Regions from separate parts of the Parafrigoribacterium humi genome, predicted to be linked through region 1. Evidence: predicted binding sites of a transcription regulator. Region 1 holds the regulator's gene; the other holds the start of a gene.
What was found. The regulator HspR, encoded in region 1, represses chaperone genes until heat shock. The targets are predictions, from matches to a motif close to AAGTTGAGTCNNNNNGACTCAACTT.

Region 1 (10,278 bases):
GTGTGAGTGCTGCGGCGATGGCGAGCCCTGCGACCGCGAACGAGCGACCGCGAACTGACATCTTCCTTGACATCATGCTGTTTCCTTTCATCAGGTGTGACTGACATTCGACGCGGATGCGCCTGCCTCTGGGGTACCCCGGTCGGCGTCGCGACGAGCGCGCCTCCGGCGGATTCGATTGCTGAGCTTTGCGATGCTGCCGACCAGGCCTTCCCTGGCCAGCAGGATGACGACGATGAAGACGATGCCGAGCAGCGTCTGCCACCGGTCGACGTAGCTGGAGACCGTGAACTTCACGAGGATGACGATCGCGGCACCGACGAGCGGCCCGAGCAGAGTGCCGACACCACCGAGAATCACCATCACGATGAGCAGGATCGAGGTCTCGACGTTCACGCTGTCCGGACTCACCGATTGCGTGTTCCAGGCTCCGAGCACTCCCGAGATGCCCGCGACGAATCCGGAGATCATGAAGGCGGCGACCTTGTATCCAGAAACGGAGTAGCCGAGGCTACGCATCCGGTCCTCGTTGTCACGCACACCGCGCAGGCTCGCGCCGAATGGCGAGCGCGCGACAACCCAGAGCACGAGTGTCGTGATGATCAGGAGCGCAAGAACCAGGTAGTAGAAGATCCACCAGTTATCTCTCGCGTTGATCCACTCGGGGCGCTGCAGCAGCAGGCCGTTGTCACCGCCGGTGACGCTCGACATGCGGAAGGCGAGCCCGTAGATGAGCATGCCGATCGCGAGCGTCACCATCAGGAAGTAGATCCCGGAGGTGCGCATCGTCAGCACTCCGTAGATGAACGAGACCGCGAGCGTGAGCACGATGGCGAGCACGATCGACAGCCCGGTGTCCCATCCCTGGTGGTATGCCCACGCGATGCCATAGCTGGCCGTGCCTGCGATGGCGCCATGGCCAAGCGAGGCGAGCCCCGCTTCACCCACGAGAAAGCTGACACTGGCCGCGGCCATCGCGGCGATGAGGATGGTTGTCGTCTGGCCGATCTGGAACTTGGTCAGGCCGAGATACGGCAGTGCGATGAACAGGGCCACGACGACCACGAGCGCCACACCCTGGGCGAGACGTGTGCCGCGCCCGCCACCGCGGCCGGAGATCGTCGGAATCAGCCCGGTCGCCGCGCGGACGACGGGGGTGGTGCGAGTCAGTGGGTTGCTCATGATTTCTTCCCGAACAGTCCGGTGGGCTTGATGACGAGGACGAGCGCCATCGGGAGGAAGATCGTGAAGTACGACAGCTCGGGAATCCACACCTTGGCGAAGACATCGATGAGTCCGATGAGGATCGCGCCGACCGCCGCGCCCGACACGCTGCCGAGTCCGCCGACGATGATCACGACGAGTGCCTTGAGCAGCACCTCGTTGCCTCCGGACGGCAGGATGCTCGTGATCCCCGAATCCAGGACGCCGCCGATGGCCGCGAGTGCCGCGCCGACGATGAACATGCCCGTGAACACCCAGCGGATGTTGATCCCCATCGCGGAGATGATCTCGCGATCGTCGACGCCGGCACGCACGATCGCGCCGACGCGAGTCTTGTTCTGCACGATGGCCAGCGCGATGCCGATCACGAGCGCGATCGCCATGACGAGCACCTTGTACCAGGGGAACGATGCTGACCCGATAGCGAAGCCGCCCTCAGGCATCGCCCTGGCCGAGAGGTTCTCCGGGTTGCCCCCAAAGATCCAGAGGCACACATCGCCGACGACGAACGCGATGCCCAGCGTCAGAAGCACCTCGGGCAATTCCTGCCCGCGCACAGCGCGAAGCAGGCCGAACTCCGTGATGAGCGCGATGACGGCGACCACGACGACCGCCGAGAGAAGCGCGAGGAAGAGGTTTCCCGTGAGCGCCGAGATCGCGATGCCGACGTAGGCGCCGATGATGTAGAACGCGCCGTGCGCCATGTTGACGATGCGCATGAGCCCGAAGACGAGCGTCAACCCGCTGGCCAGCAAGAAGAAGACCGCAGCCTCACTGAGACCGTTCAGCGCCTGCTGCGCTATGAACACCGGATCTAGCACTGTGGTTTCTGAGCCTTCCGCAACGTTGGGGACGAGCTTGTGAGATACGAGTTACAGCTTTGCAATCGGTTGTACGAATGTCAATCGCTGTGCAGTCTGATTGATCACAATACGGCAACAGTTCAGTTCTGCTCAACGACACTGTATCGCGCCCGGCCGATGGCACCGCTGATCGCGAACACGACGGATGCCAGAACGGCGACCGCGAACAGCGCGGGGAAATTGTTGTGATCCACCGCTGCCTGCCCGAGAGCCGCGCCGATCGAGCCGCCCAGCATGAGCGAGATCGAGAAGAAGGTGAGGCCCATAGAGCGCGCCGGTGTTGCGGCATCCGTGATCCAGGTCTGGAGTGTCGTGTGGGCGAGCGCCCAGGCGATGCCCATCATCGACGCTCCGACGAGAACGGAGATCGGCGTGATCCAGAGTGCGATGACGGTGAATGCGCCAACCGCGAAGGCACCGCCCGAGAACATGAACACCCAGGGCTTCAGCCGAGGTACGAGGGGTTTCATTCCCTGGCTCACCACGACCACGGCGACACCGAAGCCCGCAGTCACCAGCCCAGAGACGAAGACACCCTCACCGGTCTGCTGCAGCGCCTGGGGCAGGAAGTTGTAGATGCCGATGAGCAGCGTGCCCTCGAGGATCGTGAATGCGTACAGGCCGAGCATCCACGGGCTCCGCACGATCCGCCCGAGCTGCGGGATGATGCGCTCGTCGCCGCTGTGGTCCGGCTCGGGAAGCTGGGCGAGGATGACGGTCAACACAGCGCTGACGACGGCGAACCCGGCAAAGACCCAGCGCCAGGATGCCCACTCTGTGATGGCCCCAGCGACGAGGCTGCCGAGGCCCAGGCCGAGGGCCGCTGCCGTCGCGAGGTTCGACATCGCGGCCGGGCGACGTGCGGCCGGGAGCGTGTCTCCGAAGTACACGAGCACGGCGGAGAAGGTGGCCGCCCAAGCACCACCAGACACGATGCGCGCCGTGATGAAGAGCGGGAGAGTGGGTGCCGCCGCGCTCGCCACCGCGGCCAGGGTGCCGATCGCGGCGGATACCCACAGGACCTTGACGCGACCCCATCGCATCTGTAGCGGCCCCCAGACGAGCTGGAGCACCGAGTATGCAAGTGCGTAGCCGGTTATCGACCAGCCGGTGACGGCCGCTTCTGCCTGAAAGTCGGATGCGAGCGTTGCGATCATGGGGAGGGCGAGCGCCCGGTCGATCGTCGACCAGAAGATCGCGAAGGGAAGCACGATCGCCGGACCGAGCCAGCGCGCTTTCACCGGCGTCAGCGGCATCCGGGTCAGCCCAGGTGATTCTGTGGCAGCGGCGCGGTCTGCGTCTGGAGTTTGTCGTCCAGGTAGTCCCAATCGCGCGCGAAACGGTAGGCATGACGCGGAGGCATCTGCGGCGCCTGCGTCTCGAGCCAGCGCACCTGGCTGCCCGTTGCAGCGAAGGAATGAACGCATCCGACGCCCGCCCACGCGAAGTCTCCGGGGCCGAGCAGCACTTCCTCGCCGTCGAAGGTCGCGAGGACCTCGCCGTCGAGAACCAGGTAGGCCTCTTCGAGCGGATGATCGTGCGCACCGGCTTTGCCGTCCGGCTCGTACTGCACCATGAACATCGTGGACAGCGACGCACCGAGATCCGAGTCGACCATCATCTTGAGCGAGATTCCGCTGTACACGAGCAGGGCCGTGCGCATGCTCGCCGACACCGCGAGGAGCTCCTGGGATTGGCGCCCCGGGTTCATCTGCTCCGCCGTGACGGTGCCGAAGGATCTCGTGCGCGGGTCGCGGGTGTCGACCGTCACGGGGTCGAGGTGGGGAAGTTCGGCGACCTGGAAGGTGTCGCTGTCGTGCCGGGCGCGGGCGGGCGGCGTGATGAGGTCGGCGATCTCCGCGACCTCGCTTCCCGATCCCCTCCAGCGATGCGGAACGGCGATCGGGATGATGCCGTAGTCGCCCGCGACGAGTCGCACCGTCGCCTCGGGGGTCGCGAGCACGACCTCTCCCCGCAGCACGTGGAAGCTGTACTCGAACGAGTGCACGTGAGTCGCACTGCGACCATCCGGCTCGATTCTCAGGACGCCGAAGTCCGAGTGCGCGGCCCCGTCGTCTTCACCGACGCATCGCCAGCGGGTGATTCCGACCGCGCCCGGGATGAGCGGCCCGGGGGCACGGTACTCCGCGTCGGCGGCACGACGAACGACGAATCCGGACATGAGGCTGCCTCCTTGCAAACGATTGCCTCATGCTAGTCGAACCGTTCAGTCTAGATGTACAAATTCTTCTATTTGGTGCGCGTGCGCTCAGGCTGGCGCTGGCCCCGTCGAGCCGCGCACGATGAGCGAAACAGGCAGGCGAACCGTGACCGGTTCCTGCACCCTGTTCTCGATCGCCTCGAGCAGGATGCGCGCGGCCTCGGTTCCCATCTCCAGCATCGGCACGTGCACGGTCGTCAGCGGCGGGTTCGAGTCCTGGGCGAATTCGATGTCATTGAATCCGACGACCGACACATCATTCGGGCAGCTCAGGCCGTGCGAGCGCAGGCTTCTCAGCACTCCGAGCGCGACGAGGTCGTTGCCGGCAATGACCGCCGTTGGGCGAGCGCGTCTCTCGGTGAGCACCCTGTCCATCGTCTGGTTGCCCGCCTCGACCGAGAGCGCCGCTGCTTCGACGACCGTTCCCGAGACACCCTTGGTGGAACTGCACGCCGCCCTGAACGCATCGGCGCGAGTGCCACTGGTGGAGAAGTCCGCGGGGCCCGCGATGTGCAGGATCCGTCGATGACCGAGCTCCGCGAGGTGCGTGACCGCGGCCGCGATGCCCGTGGCGTCGTTGCCGGTGACGAGGGGGTAAGGAAGGCCACCGGCATCCCGGTTGAGCATGACGGCAAAGACGCCCGCCTCGTGCGCGTCGGTCAACGCAGAGCTGTACAGCGACCCCGACGCGACGACCAACCCGTCGACCCGACGGCCCAGCAGGGAGTCGAGGGAGGCCCGCTCGATCACCTCCGAGTCATCGGTGTTCGCGAGCAGGGCCGTGTAGCCGCGCGGTTGGAGGAAGTTCTCGATTCCCCTCACGATGGGCGGAAAGAACGGGTTCGTGAGATCCGGGATGATGACGCCGATCGTCATCGAATTGCTCGTGCGCAGGCCCCGCGCCATCGCGTTCGGCACGTAGCCGAGCGCCGCCGCGGCCTCCGCGACGCGGGCGGCGGTCTCCGCGTTCACCTGGTGACGGGTGCGAGCGTTGAGCGCGCGGGATACGGTCGCCTTGTGCACTCCCGCGCGGCTCGCGACATCGTCGATCGTCACGCGATGCAGAGGATCAATCACCGGGCGCTCCTTCTCGACGGACAGCACACCAAGGATACGGTCGAAGTCGATCGATCATCGCTGGTTTCGAGTGGAGACCGTGATCGTGAACTTCGCATTGCGCGCGACCTGGCGGGTTGGTCCGACGATGCGGGTGAGCGCCGGCCGATAGCCGAGGTGCGAGTTGAACACCGTCCAGAGCTCGCCGCCCGGGGCCAGCACCCTGGCCGCGTCGGTGAAGAGCCTGGGTGCAATCCCGGCGTGGACCGTGCTGCCGACGTGAAATGGCGGGTTGAGCAGGATCAGCTCCGCGGAGGCATCCGGCTGACTGGCAAGCCCGTCATCGCGCACGACGCGCACCCGGTCGGCGACGCCGTTGGCCTCCGTCGTCGCCCGGGCGGATGCCACCGCCGCGGCCGACTGGTCTGTTGCGGTCACCGAGATGCCCGGCCGCGCCATCGCGAGCGCGGAGGCGAGCACCCCTGTACCGCAGCCGAGGTCGATGGCGGATGCGGCATCCGGCTTCGCCTCGTGCAGAACACCGAGCAGAAAACGGGTGCCGATGTCGACGCGCGTCCCGGCGAAGGCACCGCCGTGGGCGCACACCCACAGGCCGAGATCCGCGTGGAACTCCCGCTGTGGCCACACCTGGGCGGGTCGAGTAGTGCGCTGGAGCTGTGAGGACCGCGCCAGCGATCCCGCGACGCCAGCGCCGACTGGGCCTGCGAAGTCGGTTGAAGGAGCCGTCGTATCGCGCACCGTCAACACCCGCGCCTTCTGCCGAGCGAGGCCCGGGTGCACCTCAACGAAGTACCGCGCGAGCACCTCGTTCATGGCGAGTGCGAGATGCTTGATCATGCCACCGGCATAGATGGTTACATCGGCGGCGGCGTGCTCGGCAATGAGTCCGGCGATCTCGTCGAGCGCATCGAGGCTGCGCGGCAGGCGCAGCAGAACCACATGCGCACCCCCCAGCAGCTCCGCGCCCAGCGGCATCGTCTGGAAGCTCTCGCCGAGCCCGAACCCTTCGGCATTGTGCGCGAGGGCCAGCTCTCCCGAGAGGGCGTCCTGGTGCACCCGAATGTCCGCGGCACCGTGCAGGGCGGCCGCACCGAGCGTGAGTGCACCGTAACTGTCGCCGACCACCGCGACCTCGCCGGGCGCGCTCGCCTTCACCGCCGCGGCGGCCTCATCCAGGATCAACCGATCCGCGGCATCCGCGGCGAACAGGTTGTCGGCCTCGACATCCGGCCAGCGCCCAAGCGCGTCGAACGAAAAGGAGGTCACCCAAGCAACGGTAGTGGGTGCCTGACAAGTGCTACCTCGCTCGCAGGCTCGCTCGGCGCTGGCGTCGCAGGATCGCTGGCGCGATCCTTATAGCTCCAGCGCGCCCACGCGGTACTGGGCACCCTTGTGCTCCTCGGGCAGGCGGTCCCCCTTGCCGTGCAGCTTGTTGCGCAGCGTGCCCTCGGTGTACTCGGTCTGGTACGCGCCGCGCGCCTGCAGCACGGGGATCACGAACTCGACGATGTCCTCGAAGGTACCGGGGGTGATGGCGTATGCGAGGTTGAAGCCGTCGACATCCGTCTCCTCCACCCACTCCTGCAGCTGGTCGGCGATCTGCTCGCCGCTGCCGATGATGAACGGGCCGAGGCCGCCGATGGCACCCTGGATGGCGATGTCGCGCACCGTCCACTGCTTGCCGTCTTCGCCACCCCTCTGCACGTTCGCGACAGCGGACTGGATGGCGTTGCTCTTGACGTTGCCGATCGGCTCGTCGAGGTCATAGGTCGACAGGTCGACGCCCATCCAGCCCGACATGAACACGAGCGCACCCTCGGGGCTCGCGTACTTGAGGTAGTCCTCGTACTTGGCGCGCGCCTTCTCCTCGGTGGAGTCGGTGATGATCGTGAGCAGGGTGTAGATCTTCGCGGAATAGCGGTCGCGCCCGGCGGCCTCGAGGGCATCCCGGATCTTCTTGACCGTGGCCTTGAGCCCGGACTTGGTGGAGTTGGCCACGAAGATCGCCTCGGCGTTGCCCGCCGCGAACTCGATGCCGCGGGGTGACGCCCCGGCCTGGTAGATCACGGGAGAACGCTGCGGCGACGGCTCGGAGATGTGGATGCCGGGCACGGTGAAGTTCTTGCCCTTGTGCCCGATCTCGTGCACCTTCTTCGGGTCGGTGAAGACGCCGGTCTCGCGGTTGCGCTCGACAGCGTCGTCTTCCCAGGACCCCTCCCACAGCTTGTAGAGCACCTCGAGGTACTCGTCGGCGTAGTCGTAGCGGTCGTCGTGCTCCATCTGGTCGTCGTGACCCATGTTGCGCGCGGCAGACGGCAGGTAGCCGGTGACGACGTTCCAGCCGATGCGGCCGTTCGTGAGGTGGTCGAGCGTCGACATGCGACGTGCGAAGGGATACGGGTGTTCGTACGCCGTTCCCGCTGTCACGCCGAAGCCGAGGTTCTCGGTGACGTAGGCCATGGCGGGGATCACAAGGAGCGGGTCTCCGACGGGAACCTGCGCACCGTGACGTATCGCGGCCTCGTTGTTGCCGCCGTACACGTCATAGGTGCCGAGCACATCCGCAATGAAGATGCCGTCGAACTTGCCGCGCTCGAGCAGCTTGGCGAGCTCGGTCCAGTAGCTGAGGTCTTTGTAGCGCCACGCCTGGTCGTCGGGATGACGCCACATTCCGGCGGACTGGTGGGCGACGCAGTTCATGTCGAAGGCGTTGAAGCGAATCTGTCTGGGCATGGTGCAATGGTGCCTCGGCGCCGCCGAGACGTCATCTCGGCACGAAACACGAGGTCACATAAGACGTGTGCCGCGGCTCGGGCGAGCTCAGCCCTGGTGCCAGGGCCAGCCGCGCGGGCGCCACACCACGAGCTGGTTGGAGCGCTGTGCTCTCGTTCCGGCCCTGAGCGAGATCACGTCGCCCGCAGAGCCTGCCGCGAACACCCGGGATCCCGGGCGCTGCAGGAGCTCGTCCGCGAGGGCCGCCTCGAGTTCATGCACGCGATCGGTCAGTTCGCTCACGCGATTCTCGAGTTGCAGGATGCGACGGATGCCCTCGAGGCTCACGCCCTCCGCGCTCAGCCGAGCGACCTCCCGCAGTTGCAGCACGTCGCGCATCGAATACCGGCGCGACTGTCCCGCCGTGCGCTTCGGGGACACCAGGCCGAGCCGGTCGTACTGCCTCAGGGTCTGCGGGTGCATGGCGGCGAGATCTGCGGCGACCGCGATCGCAAACAGGGGCGCATCCGCACTCAGCTCGTCGTTCATGGCTCGCCGTTCATCCCTGGCCGCGGGCCTTTGCCAGCAGTTCGGTGCGCGGGTTCTCCGTCGGCATTGCTTTCGCGAATGCCTCCAGGTGCTTTTTCGCATCCGCCGTGAGGTGCCCCGGCACCGCGACCTGCACGGTCGCGAGCAGGTCACCCGTCGCCTTGCTCGTCGTGACGCCACGACCCTTGACCCGCAGCACGCGGCCGCTCGGGGTCCCCGGGGTCACGCGTAGTTTCACGGGGTCACCGCCGAGGGTCGGAACCTCGATCGTCGCTCCGAGCGTCGCCTCGACGAAGGTGACCGGAACATCCACCCGCAGGTTCAGTCCGTCGCGCTCGAACACCGGATGCTTGTGCACGGACACCGTGAGCGTCAGGTCGCCCGCGGGGCCACCATCGATACTCGCCTCGCCCTTGCCCCGCAGCCGGATCTTCTGCCCGTCGCTCACACCGGCCGGGATCTTCACGCTGATCGGCTTTCCGCCGGCGGCCTGCAGCTTCACGGTCTCGCCGCGGATGGCCGTGATGAAATCGAGCGAGGTCGTCGCCGTGATGTCGCGGCCCTTGGTCGGCCCGCCCTGCCCACGGAAACCTCCGCCCGGCTGCCCGAAGTTGCCCCCGCCGAACATGCCGCCGAAGATGTCCTCGAAGCCGCCCGCCGAGCGCGTCGTGCGCTGGTTGCCCTGGCCGAACATGCCGCCGAAGATGTCTTCGAAGCCGCCGGCCTGGCCGCCGCCGCCCGCGGTGAAGCGCGGTGCCCCTGCGCCCATGGCACGCATCTGGTCGTACTCTTTGCGCTGTTCGGGGTCGGAGAGCACCGCGTGTGCTTCGCTGATCTCCTTGAACTTCGCCTCCGCAGCCGCATCCCCCGGATTGGAGTCCGGGTGGTACTTGCGCGCGAGCTTGCGGTAACTCTTCTTCAGGTCGGCAGCCGAAATGTCTTTCGGCACGCCCAGCACCTTGTAGAAGTCCTTGTCGAACCAATCCTGGCTTGCCACGAGCGGCTACTTCTCCGCGGGCACGGACACAGCGACCTTCGCCGCGCGCAGAAGTCGGTCGCCCAGCTTGTATCCGGGCTGGATCACGTCCGCCACGACCTGGGTCGTGACGTCCGGGCTCGGCAGCTGCATGAGCGCCTCGTGGATGTGCGGGTCGAACTCTTCGCCCTTCTCGCCCACGACGGTGAGGCCGAACTTCTCAAGCCCCGCGCGCAGCTTCTGCGCGATGATCGACATCGGCCCCTCCTCGAGATCACCATGGATCTCGGCGAGCCTGAGGTCGTCGAGCGCCGGGAACAGGCCGCCGATCACCTCGGCGACCACGAACTCGCGATTGGCCTCGCGGTCGCGCTCGACGCGTTTGCGATAGTTGACATACTCCGCCTGGAGACGCTGGAGATCGGCCAGCCGCTCCGCGGCGAGGTCGGGCTCCACTCCGTTCTTCAGGAACTCGAGGTCGGCATCCGTGAGCGAGGTCTCGATATCCGGTCCCTCGGCCTCGATGATCTCCTCGCCCTCGACGGGGCTCCCCGAGCCGGGAGCGTCCGCTCCCGACTCGGGGTCGAAGTCTTCCGGCTTCTTCTTGTCAGTCATTGCCCTTATTTCTTGTCGTCTGGCTCGTCGTCCACCACTTC
Region 2 (10,278 bases), on a different contig from region 1:
TCGAGGCGGGCCGCGGCACCGTGCGGCAGATCACGATGGCACCGGAGCTCCCGAACGCGCTCGACGCCATCGACGTGCTCGTCCAGCAGGGGATCATTGTGGCAGTCGGGCACACCGAGGCAGACTTCGAGTTGGCCAAGGAGGCGTTCGACCGCGGAGCACGACTGCTCACCCATGTCTTCAATGCGATGCCCGGCATCCATCACCGCAAGCCCGGCCCGGTGATCGCGGCATTCGAGGACAAGCGCGTCACGCTCGAGCTGATCCTCGACGGCCTGCACGTGCATCCGGATGTCGCGGCCCTCGCCTTCTCGCGCGCGCCGGGCAGGATCGCGCTGATCACGGATGCTATGGCCGCGGCCGCCTCGAGCGACGGCGACTACCGTCTCGGCTCGCTCAACGTCACGGTGCGGGGCGGACTCGCCGTGCTCTCGGGAACCGAGACCATCGCGGGTTCGACCCTCACCCAGGACCGAGCGCTTCGCATCGCGATCGAGCAGGTGAAACTCGCGCCGGCAGAAGCCGTCGAAGCGCTCACGCTCACGCCCGCGCGCGTGCTCGGGCTGGAGAAGCAGTTCGGCTATCTGAAGCCCGGCTACGTCGCAGACGCGGTCATGCTCGACCACGAGTGGCGGGTCGTGTCGGTCTGGGGCGCGGGCCGCAAGCTGCACTACTGACTCCTGGCGCCGAGTCGCGGCGGGGACTATGCGCTCGCGGCTGGAGTTGCGCACACACGTGGCGGGAGAAATGGTCTCGCGGATGGGGTAATGACTCTCGCCACGAGCCCATTTCTCCCGCCACCACAGAGTGAGCACGCTCATGCTTCGCCGCAGGTCTTGACTTTGTCGCACTATGCTCTTAGGTTCTATAGTGCACTATAGAACCTAAGGGGCAGCATGCTTTCCGGAGACGGGCCGATCTTCCTGCAACTCGCCGAGCGGGTCGCAGAAGACATCATCAACGGCACCTACGCCGAAGAGACTGCCGTCCCCTCCACCAACGAATATGCGGCGTTCTACCAGATCAGTCCGATCACGGCTGCCAAGGGCATCGGCATTCTCGTCGAGCAGGAAGCGCTCTACAAGAAGCGGGGGATCGGGATGTTCGTGTCGCCGGGAGCCCGCGGGCGCCTGCTCGCTGCGCGCAAAGCCGCGTTCCGGGAGCAGCGCCTGGCACCGCTCCTGCACGAGGCCGAGCTCCTCGGAATCGACAGGCACGAACTCGCGGGCATGATCGCGACCACACCACCGACGACCACAACCACACCACCACTCACCGACAAGGACCACTCATGACGAACGCGATAGAAATCGATCACGTCTCGCGCAGCTTCGGCCAGGTGCGAGCGCTGGACGACGTGAGCTTCACCGTGCCGGAGCACTCGATCCTCGGCCTGCTGGGCCGGAACGGGGCCGGCAAGACGACGATCATGTCGATCATGGCCGGGCAGGATCGCGCGACCTCTGGCCGCGCGGACATCCTCGGCCACTCGCCGTTCGAGCACGCGCCGACGCTCGCGCAAATCAGCTACGTGCGCGACAACCAGCGCTATCCCGACGACTACAGGCTGCACCACGTGCTGCGGATCGCGCCGGAGTTCGCACCGAACTGGAGCGCCGAGCTCGCGGCGGAACTGGCAGACGGGTTCCGCATCCCGACCACGACCCGCATCAAGAAGCTCTCGCGTGGCCAGCTCTCCTCCGTCGCGATCGTGCTCGGGCTGGCGTCGCGGGCATCCGTCACCCTGCTCGACGAGCCCTACCTCGGTCTGGACGTGACCGGCAGGGCGCTCTTCCACACGATGCTCCTGCGCGACTACGGCGAGCACCCCAGGACGATCGTGCTCTCGACCCACCTGATCGAGGAGTCCGCGGCACTGTTCGACCGCGTCGTCATCCTCGATCGGGGCAGGGTCGTCGTCGATGACGAGGCGGATGCCGCCCGCGACCGCGCGTTCACCCTGAGCGGTGCCAGGGATGCCGTGGCCGAGGTGCTCGGCGACCACCGCGTGCTCGAGAGGCAGTCCATCGGCAATCTCGTGTCCCTCACGGCCGAGGGAACCATCGACGCCGCACTGCGCGAGAGCGCGGAGACCCATGGCGTGCAGCTCGCGCGCCCCACCCTGCAGGAACTCGTCTCGGGCTATGGCGCAAACGACGCCAGCCCCACCGAATCGAAGGCGGCGTAACACCATGAGCACCATCCTCTCCACCACCCAACTGCACCTGAACAAGCGCGAGTCGACCTTCGTCGTACCCCTGTACATCACGGGGATGGTCGCGGTCGTCTCCGTGCTCATCTCGCTCGTCTTCTGGCGCTCGGGCAGCCTGCCGGGAACCGCGGGCTGGATCCAGGGCTCGCAGTCGAACCCGGGCCTGGTCTACGCACTGTCGGGCTTCCTCGTCTATTTCGGGGTGCAGTCCACCGCGACGACGTTCCCGTTCGCGCTCACACTCGGCACCACGCGTCGCTCCTTCACCGCGGGCACCCTGCTCTGGGCGATCCTGGTGTCGCTGTATCTGACGGCCGTGTTCGCGGTGCTCACGATGCTGGAGCTCGTGACGAACCACTGGTTCTCCGGCTTCTACATCTTCGACATCTACATCCTCGGCGCGGGCAACTTCGGGCTGCTCATTCCCATCGTGTTCCTCACGACGCTCTCGCTGCTCACGATCGGTGGTGTCTTCGGGGCATCGTGGATTCGTCTCGGTTCGCGCGGGCCGCAGCTGATCGGCATCGGCACGGCACTCGTGCTCATCGTCGCCGTCATCGTCGCGGTGCCGTCGGCCGGAGCGATCTTCGCCGCGTTTCAGCTGTGGTGGCTCGCCATCCTGGCCGCCGTCGTGATCGTGCTGTCGTCGCTCGGAACCTGGCTCATGTTGCGCACAGCCATCGTGCGCTGAGCCCGTCGAAGCGCGACGGACTACACCGACTCCCAAGTGGGCTTGTTCGCCCAGGCGTAGCGGTAGTAGTCGAGGTTCGCGAGGCGGGAGGCCGCGGCCTCGTCCACGATCACGGTGACGTGAGGGTGCAGCTGGATGGCGGAGCCCGGCGCGGACGAAGTGACCGGGCCCTCCACGGCCGCGGCAATCGCATCCGCTTTGCCCTCGCCGAACGCGAGCAGCAGCAGGTGCTTCGCGCGGTGGATCGTGCCGAGGCCCTGGGTGATGCAGTTCACTGGAACGTCATCGATCGAGTCGAAGAAGCGCGCGTTGTCCGCCCTGGTCTGCTGGGTGAGCGTCTTGACGCGAGTGAGCGAAGCGAAGGATGAACCGGGTTCGTTGAAGCCGATGTGACCGTCGGTGCCGATACCGAGAATCTGCACGTCCACTCCCCCAGCCTCGACGATCGCCCGCTCGTAGTTCTCGCCAGCCTCCTCGATCGGACCGCGGTCTGCCGGCACCCGCACGAGCTCGGGGGTGAGGCCGAGCGGCCCCACCGCGTCGCGCCAGATCACCGAACGGTAGCTTTCCGGGTGCCCGGCGGGCAGGCCGACATACTCGTCAAGCGCGAACCCTCGCACCCTCGAGAGGTCGGCGCCCCGCGCGGCGATGGCGCGGTAGACCGTGAGCGGCGTCGACCCGGTCGCGAGGCCGAGCACGGCATCCGGCTTGCGTGCGACGAGACTCAGGATGACGTCGGCCGCGAGTTCGCCGGCGTCCTCCTGGCCGTCGAGAATGACTATTTCTGCCACGGAACAACTCCTTGCCTGGACTGTGTGTACATCAGGAAACCCCGAGCTGTTGCGACAGCACGGCGGCAGCCGCCCCGCGCAGCACGATGTCGTCGCCGAGCCTCGTCAGGCGCAGAGTGACCTCGCCCGCCATCGTTCTCGCGCGCAGCGTCGAGGCCACAGCCTCCGCGAGCACGCCGTCGAAATACGCGCTAGGCCCGCTGAGCACGATCTCGGTGAGGCCCAGCGCCCCGACGACCGGCGCCAGCGCGATCCCCAAACGCTCGCCCGCCTCGCGCAGCACTGCGTCACGACCCGAGCAGGTCGTGGCCAGCGCGAGCCTCGCCTCGAGCCTCGGGATGGCCAGCCAGGTCTCGAGGCAGCCGCGCTTTCCGCAGGAACACGGCTCGCCATCCGGATCGACGACGACGTGGCCGATCTCCCCGGCCGTGAAGCGGCTGCCGAAGAGTTGCACTCCGCCGAGAAGCAGTCCGGCGCCGACGCCGTGCCCGACCTTGACGAGCATCGTGTCGCCCTCGGCGTCGCCGAAGCTGTGCTCGGCGAGCACCGCGACGTTCGCATCGTTCACCACGACGACCGGCAGCGAGAACTGTGCGGCGATGCCGGCCTGCAGGGGCTCGTCGACCCAGCCGAGGTTGGGAGCGCTGAGCACCGTTCCGGTGTCATCGACGACCCCCGGTGAGCCGATGCCGATGCCGAGAACGGGTGCGGTCGCCTCGCTGCGCAGCCGCTCGATGAGCTGGACCACCTGTGCCGACGCGACGTCGCCTGTGCTGCCCGCGAGTGGCACCTCGGCGCGGCGCAGGACGGCGCCGCCGAGGTCGAGCACCGCGCCGCGGAAGACGGCGTAGTCACCGAGGTCGACCCCGATGATCTGGAACGCCGCGCGGTCGATGTCGAGCAGGATGGCCGGCTTGCCCCGGTGTGCTCCCTCGCTCGGTGCGACCTCGCGTCGTCCGAGCTCGACGACGAGCCCGTCCTCCATGAGTTCTGCAACCAGGTCGGAGACGGTCACGCGGGTCAGACCGGTACTGCGCGAGACATCCGCCCTGCTCTGCTGGCCGGAACCGTAGAGGGTCTGCAGCACGAGCGCGCGGTTGTGCACACGCGCGTGTTCCGGCAGCACCTTGGCGGAGGGTCGCAGTGGCCTGCTCCCGCTCGAGCGACGCGCCCGCTCGTCCTGCGTGGTCATGTTGCCTGCCTCCCGCCCTGCCCGCCAGCCAGGGCGGCACCGATCGCCGCGACCGACGAGCCAGGCGGCACGAGGTCGACCCGCGACGAGAACTCGAGCGAGGCGATGAACGGGGACGAGCGCCCCCAGGAGTCGAGCACCGCGCGAATCCGGTCGATGAGCGGGGCACCGAGCGAACTGATGCCACCGCCGATGACGACCCGGTCGACGTCGATGCTGAGAATGAGGATGCGAACGGCCAGCGCGGTGTTTTCCACGAGCCGGTCACGCACCTCGATGGCCAGCGGCACGCGCCTCTCCGCCGCCTCGAACAGTTCGACCACGGGGTACGGATGCTCGCTCGGCCACTGCCTCGCGACCGCGGACCCGGAGGCCAGCGTCTCGAGACAGCCGTGCTGGCCGCAGCCGCACACCGCACCGTTCGGGTCGACCGGAATGTGTCCGACCTCGCCGGCGGTGCCGCGGGAGCCTCGCCACAGTGCGCCATCCAGCACGATCCCCGCCGCCATCCCGGTGCCGAGGTTCAGGTAGGCGATCGAACGAGGCGCGTCTGGCGCGGTTGCGAACAGGTTCCACACCCCCAGCGCCGCCGCATTCACGTCGTTCTCGAGGCGCACGGGAAGGTCGAACCTCGCGGCCAGCCGCGGGCCGAGATCGAGGCCCGTGAGCCCCAGGTTCACCGCGTGCCTGACGATGCCGGCCTCCGCATCCACCGACCCCGGGACGCCGACGCCGATCGAGCGGAACGCCCCCGGCTCGACCCCTGCAAGGTCGGCCAGCCCGGAGACCGCGGCGATCGCAGTCTGCAGCACGGCATCCGCCCCGAAACCGGTGGGTAGACGCAGTTCGTGCGCGATGGCTCCGGCGACATCGACCGCGACGGCGTGCACCTTGGTTCCGCCGATGTCGAGCCCGACCAGCAACGGTTCAGATAGCGGCGGCGCGCCCACAAGCGAGGCCTCGCTCATCGCTTCCGCGCTTTCCAACCACGAGAGCAGCGCACTCCCAACATGCCGGGAGCCGCCAAACGTGGCGACATCGGCGTAGGCCCGGTCGTCGCTCGGCCAGCCCATGTCGACAATGAGGGCATTCGGATATTCGTGGCGCGCTCGGTCGATCGCCTCGCGCACCCAGGGGAGCCGGTGGTTGTCTTTGCCGATCACCACCGGTTGCGCACCAATCGGCACGCGTATCGCTTCGCCCTCGTACACTCTCAGTGTGTTTGCACCCGCCGCCTCGACCCCCCAGGGCGAGGCGCCGATCGCGATGTTTGCCTCCGTGACCATCGACACGAGAACACGATCGCTGTGGACCGCGATACCGGGCTGGATATCGAACACCGCGACCGTGCGATCGAGCGGGAACGCGGGTTCGTCTCCCGCCGCCTCGGACCCGGCCACAAGCTCCCGCGCGAGCGCCCCGGTGCGCGAGGCCGCGTCGGCGAGCCGCGAAGCCTCGAGACGACCATCGGCGACGGCGCGCTCGATCTCCCGCTCGATCTCGCCGAGCTGCTCGTCGGTCGTGTCTGTGCCGATGCAGAGCAGGTCGCAGCCCGCGGCGAGCGCGCGCACGGCGGCTCCGGCGATGCCGATCTCCTCGCTCGCGCCGGTCATGTCGAGGGCGTCCGAGACGATCACGCCCTCGTAGCCGAGTTCCTCGCGCAGCAGCTCCTGCAGGATCGCCCGGGAGAAGGTGGCCGGGCCGCTCGCGTCGATGCGGGGCAGCAGGATGTGGGACGTCATGATCGCGCGCGACGCGACCACCGCAGCGAACGGCAGCAGCTCCCGGGCGCGAAGCTCCTCTAGCGGCAGGTCGACCACGGGGAGCGAGAGGTGCGAATCCGTTGCCGTGTCGCCGTGACCGGGAAAGTGCTTCGCGCACGCCGCGACCCCGGTGGACTGCAGCCCGCGCACCCAGGCCTCTCCGTGCCTGGCGACGAGCGCGGGGTCTGCGCCGAAACTGCGCACCCCGATCACCGGATTGTCCGGGTTGGAATTGATGTCGACATCCGGCGCAAAGTCCAGGTTGACGCCGGCGCTGCGCAGCTCGAGCCCGATCGAGCGCGCGACAGACTCCGTGTATTCGGAATCGTCGATGCGGCCCAGGATGGCGTTGCCCGGGTAGGGCGACCCGGTCTCGTGGTAGAGCCGGGTGACGTCTCCGCCCTCCTCGTCGATCGCGATGAGCGCGTGCGGGTTGGCCGCGCGGATCTCGTCCGTGAGGCGGCGCAGCTGATCGCGGGAGGCGATGTTCGCGCCGAAGAGGCAGACGCCGGCGAGACCGTCACGCAGGCGCGCGGCGAGCCAGCGCGGCAGGGCCGTGCCGACGAAGCCGGGCAGCAGGGTCGCGGATGCCGTCACGACATCCGCCAGACACTGTTCTCAGACACCCGCATGCCATTTAGTAAACCTTACAAACAAAACATTCGCAACGCCTGGCACGCTTATCCGGCTCTCCCCTCCGCCGAGCGCTCAGAGGGCTCGAAGGCGCTCGACGAACTGCTCCGTCGTAGGAGCCCCGGCAATGCCGGCAGGCGTGAAGTAGATGCGACAGCACAGCTCGCTCGTGCGTTCTCCCGTGGGGAACAGGTCGACGCCGTCCACCGCCACCGTGGGCGACCCTGCGAACATGGTGCCATCGGCATCGTCCGACGATTCGAGCAGGCGATATCGCACGGCAACATCGTCGTACCCGGTTTCGTCCAGCGCTGACCGCATCCGTCGGCCCGCCTCCTGCCAATTGGGGCATTCGTCGATGTGCAGGATCTCCACGTTCATACGACCCATTCTGCGCTCACTCCACAGTGTCGCGCAGGCGTCGCGACCCGGGGTCACGGCGCGGATGCCAGGCCGCCAGCGAGGCGATTTCGCTCTCTGCGAATAACTGGCACTCTTCAACCGAGAGTGCTAATATTTTCGTACTTGAGCGTATACGACTCAAGTTTAGAAAGAAACCGGTTGCGCTTGTCCACAAGGCACGCGCTGCGAAGGAGTAGATGAAAATGGCAATGTTGTTCGACCCATTCCGTGAACTGGACCGCGTCGCTGCAAACCTCCTCGACTCGCGTCAGGGCCCACGCCTGATGCCGATCGACCTGTATCGCGATGGCGATCACTACATCCTGAGTGCCGACCTCCCCGGCATCGACCCCGGCTCGGTCGATGTGGATGTCGACGGCCAGTTGCTCACCATTCGCGCCGAGCGCACGGCTCACAGCGATGACGGTGTGAAGTGGCTCGCACATGAACGCCCCAGCGGCAGCTTCCTTCGCCAGCTCAATCTCGGCGACGGGATCGACACCGAGAACATCAGTGCGAACTACGACAACGGCGTGCTGAGCGTCATGATTCCGATGAGCGCCAAGGCCAAGCCGCGCAAGGTCGCGATCACCGCGAACGGCACCGCGGAGAAGCCGGTGGAGGTCACCGCATAATCGCGTCGAGCAGTCCTCGGTCACGGGTCGCAGTCTGGGCACATCCCCAACTGCGGCCCGTGACCTCTTTAGCGTCGCTGAACCCGACTTCCCTTGGCAGACCTCGAATGGCCACGGGCTTTCCTGAGCGGGGTGAGCTGACCAGACGAGCAAAACCAGCCCGGCGTCAGCAGATGACTCTGCCGAGCTGATGTCGAAGAGAACCTTCGAGAACGGGCTGGCGAAAGTGATGCCCGGCCCGCTCGAGCTTCGCGGGAACCACACGCGGGTCGGCTTCGGCGAGCTCGGCTGAACCCTCATAGCCCAGCAGAATTCGCGGTGCGAAGGCCGGTACTGGAAGCAGCGCCGGCCTGCGCAGCACCCCCGCCAGCGTGCGTGCGTACTGCGCGTTGCGCACTGCCACGGGCGCCACGGCGTTGATCGGCCCCGACATCTCGGGGTCAACCACCACACGGTGATACACGTCGACGAGATCGTCCAGGTCGATCCACGAGACCCATTGACGCCCGTCAGAGATGGGGCCACCGAGGCCCGCGGCGAACAAGGGACGGTACAAGCGAAGGGTTCCACCTCGAGCCGCCTGCACGATCCCGGTGCGGATCGAAATCACGCGAATGCCGGCCTCAGCTGCCGGCCCGGCCGCGGCCTCCCACTCAGCCACGACATCCGCCAGAAATCCCTGGCCTCGACTACTTTCTTCGGTCAGCTCTTCGTCGCCACGGTCGACGCCGTAATAGCCGACGGCCGAGGCAACAACCAGAACCTTGGGTCCCCCGGATGCGCTCGCCGCGATTTCAGCCAGTCTCCGGGTCGGGATGATCCGGCTGCCCCGAATCGCCTTCTTGTGGTTCTCGGTGAACCGGCCGGCGATCGACTCGCCTGCCAAATGGATGAGCGCGTCGACGCCATCGAGGAGCCCGGGGTCTGGATGCATCGGATCCCAGTGCCGCTCATCCGCACCGCGCGCACGCCCGCGCACGAGCCGCACGACGCGATGCCCTCCCGTCGAGAGGAACGCCGAAAGAGCGGAGCCGACCAGTCCAGACGATCCGGTCATCGCAATCGTGAGCGATGGGGCACCCATACCCGCGGCCCACCGGTGTGCAGCGAGATCATCGGCCAATTGCCGGTGTCGATAGACGAACATGGGCCGAAGCGCCCTCGACCCCACCGGCGTCTCGACTCGATCGGTCACCCTGGTTGTCGTCGCCGATTCCACCGCGAACTCGTGACTGTGCCGCCAGTTCACGAGGGCGCGGACTGGAAGCGAAGCCAGGCCGTCCACGCCAATGGTGTCAATGAAGCGTCGGGGCGGGTCATAGCCATCGGGGTCGTGCCGCGACACCCAGGTGAGGCCGCCCGGTAATCCCAGCACTGCCTCTCCGTCCTTGAGCGATGCGCTTTCTACCAGCACTCGCGCCGGTTGCCATGGCGGTGCAAGCCTCGAAAATGCCCCAGGCCTCTCATGCCAGGCGAAGACCTCATCAATCGGAGATTGAACGATGCTCATGTACGTGATCGTCACTGCGGGCACTTCCCTTCACTCGCGCGGTGGCCGAACGGAACTCCCGTTGACGGTCGCTAGTGTGGTGCTGGTGAGACTCTGGTCCGTGAACCCCCAGTACTTCGACCGGCAAGCCCTGACGGCATGCTGGCGGGAGGCGCTTCTGGCACAAGCGGTACTCGCGGGTGCGACCAAGGGCTACCGACAGCATCCGCAGCTGGAGAGATTTCGGGATCACGCTACGCCCGAGGCCGCGGTCGCTCGCTTTCTCAGCGGCATCGCCGACGAGGCGGATGCCCGTGGCTATCACTTCGACCGCACGCGAATCCACGACCGCCCCAAGCCGGTCGCTCCAATCCCGGTGACGAGGGGTCAACTCGCCTACGAGTGGACGCACCTCACGCGCAAACTGGCCAGTCGCAGCCCGGCGGTTGCTGAGCGCTGGATCGATCTGC

Region 2: the regulator HspR is predicted to act here: its motif matches at 7,805-7,829, upstream of ABUA28_RS02520 (Hsp20/alpha crystallin family protein).

What each region holds. Positions count from the first base shown of each region.
Region 1 covers NZ_JBELOA010000004.1:93,033-103,310, forward strand. The annotation lists gene ABUA28_RS08740 (ABC transporter substrate-binding protein) at 1-76, opposite strand, end outside; gene ABUA28_RS08745 (branched-chain amino acid ABC transporter permease) at 91-1,182, opposite strand; gene ABUA28_RS08750 (branched-chain amino acid ABC transporter permease) at 1,179-2,045, opposite strand; gene ABUA28_RS08755 (MFS transporter) at 2,168-3,343, opposite strand; gene ABUA28_RS08760 (cupin domain-containing protein) at 3,349-4,269, opposite strand; gene ABUA28_RS08765 (LacI family DNA-binding transcriptional regulator) at 4,357-5,385, opposite strand; gene ABUA28_RS08770 (class I SAM-dependent methyltransferase) at 5,440-6,651, opposite strand; gene ABUA28_RS08775 (LLM class flavin-dependent oxidoreductase) at 6,739-8,118, opposite strand; gene ABUA28_RS08780 (heat shock protein transcriptional repressor HspR) at 8,206-8,646, opposite strand; gene ABUA28_RS08785 (DnaJ C-terminal domain-containing protein) at 8,657-9,643, opposite strand; gene ABUA28_RS08790 (nucleotide exchange factor GrpE) at 9,650-10,237, opposite strand; gene dnaK (molecular chaperone DnaK) at 10,243-10,278, opposite strand, start outside.
Region 2 covers NZ_JBELOA010000001.1:520,717-530,994, forward strand. The annotation lists gene nagA (N-acetylglucosamine-6-phosphate deacetylase) at 1-677, shown strand, start outside; gene ABUA28_RS02485 (GntR family transcriptional regulator) at 897-1,295, shown strand; gene ABUA28_RS02490 (ABC transporter ATP-binding protein) at 1,292-2,188, shown strand; gene ABUA28_RS02495 (hypothetical protein) at 2,193-2,903, shown strand; gene ABUA28_RS02500 (glucosamine-6-phosphate deaminase) at 2,924-3,694, opposite strand; gene ABUA28_RS02505 (ROK family protein) at 3,726-4,886, opposite strand; gene nagZ (beta-N-acetylhexosaminidase) at 4,883-7,246, opposite strand; gene ABUA28_RS02515 (thioredoxin family protein) at 7,358-7,663, opposite strand; gene ABUA28_RS02520 (Hsp20/alpha crystallin family protein) at 7,888-8,319, shown strand; gene ABUA28_RS02525 (TIGR01777 family oxidoreductase) at 8,486-9,829, opposite strand; gene ABUA28_RS02530 (pyrimidine dimer DNA glycosylase/endonuclease V) at 9,915-10,278, shown strand, end outside.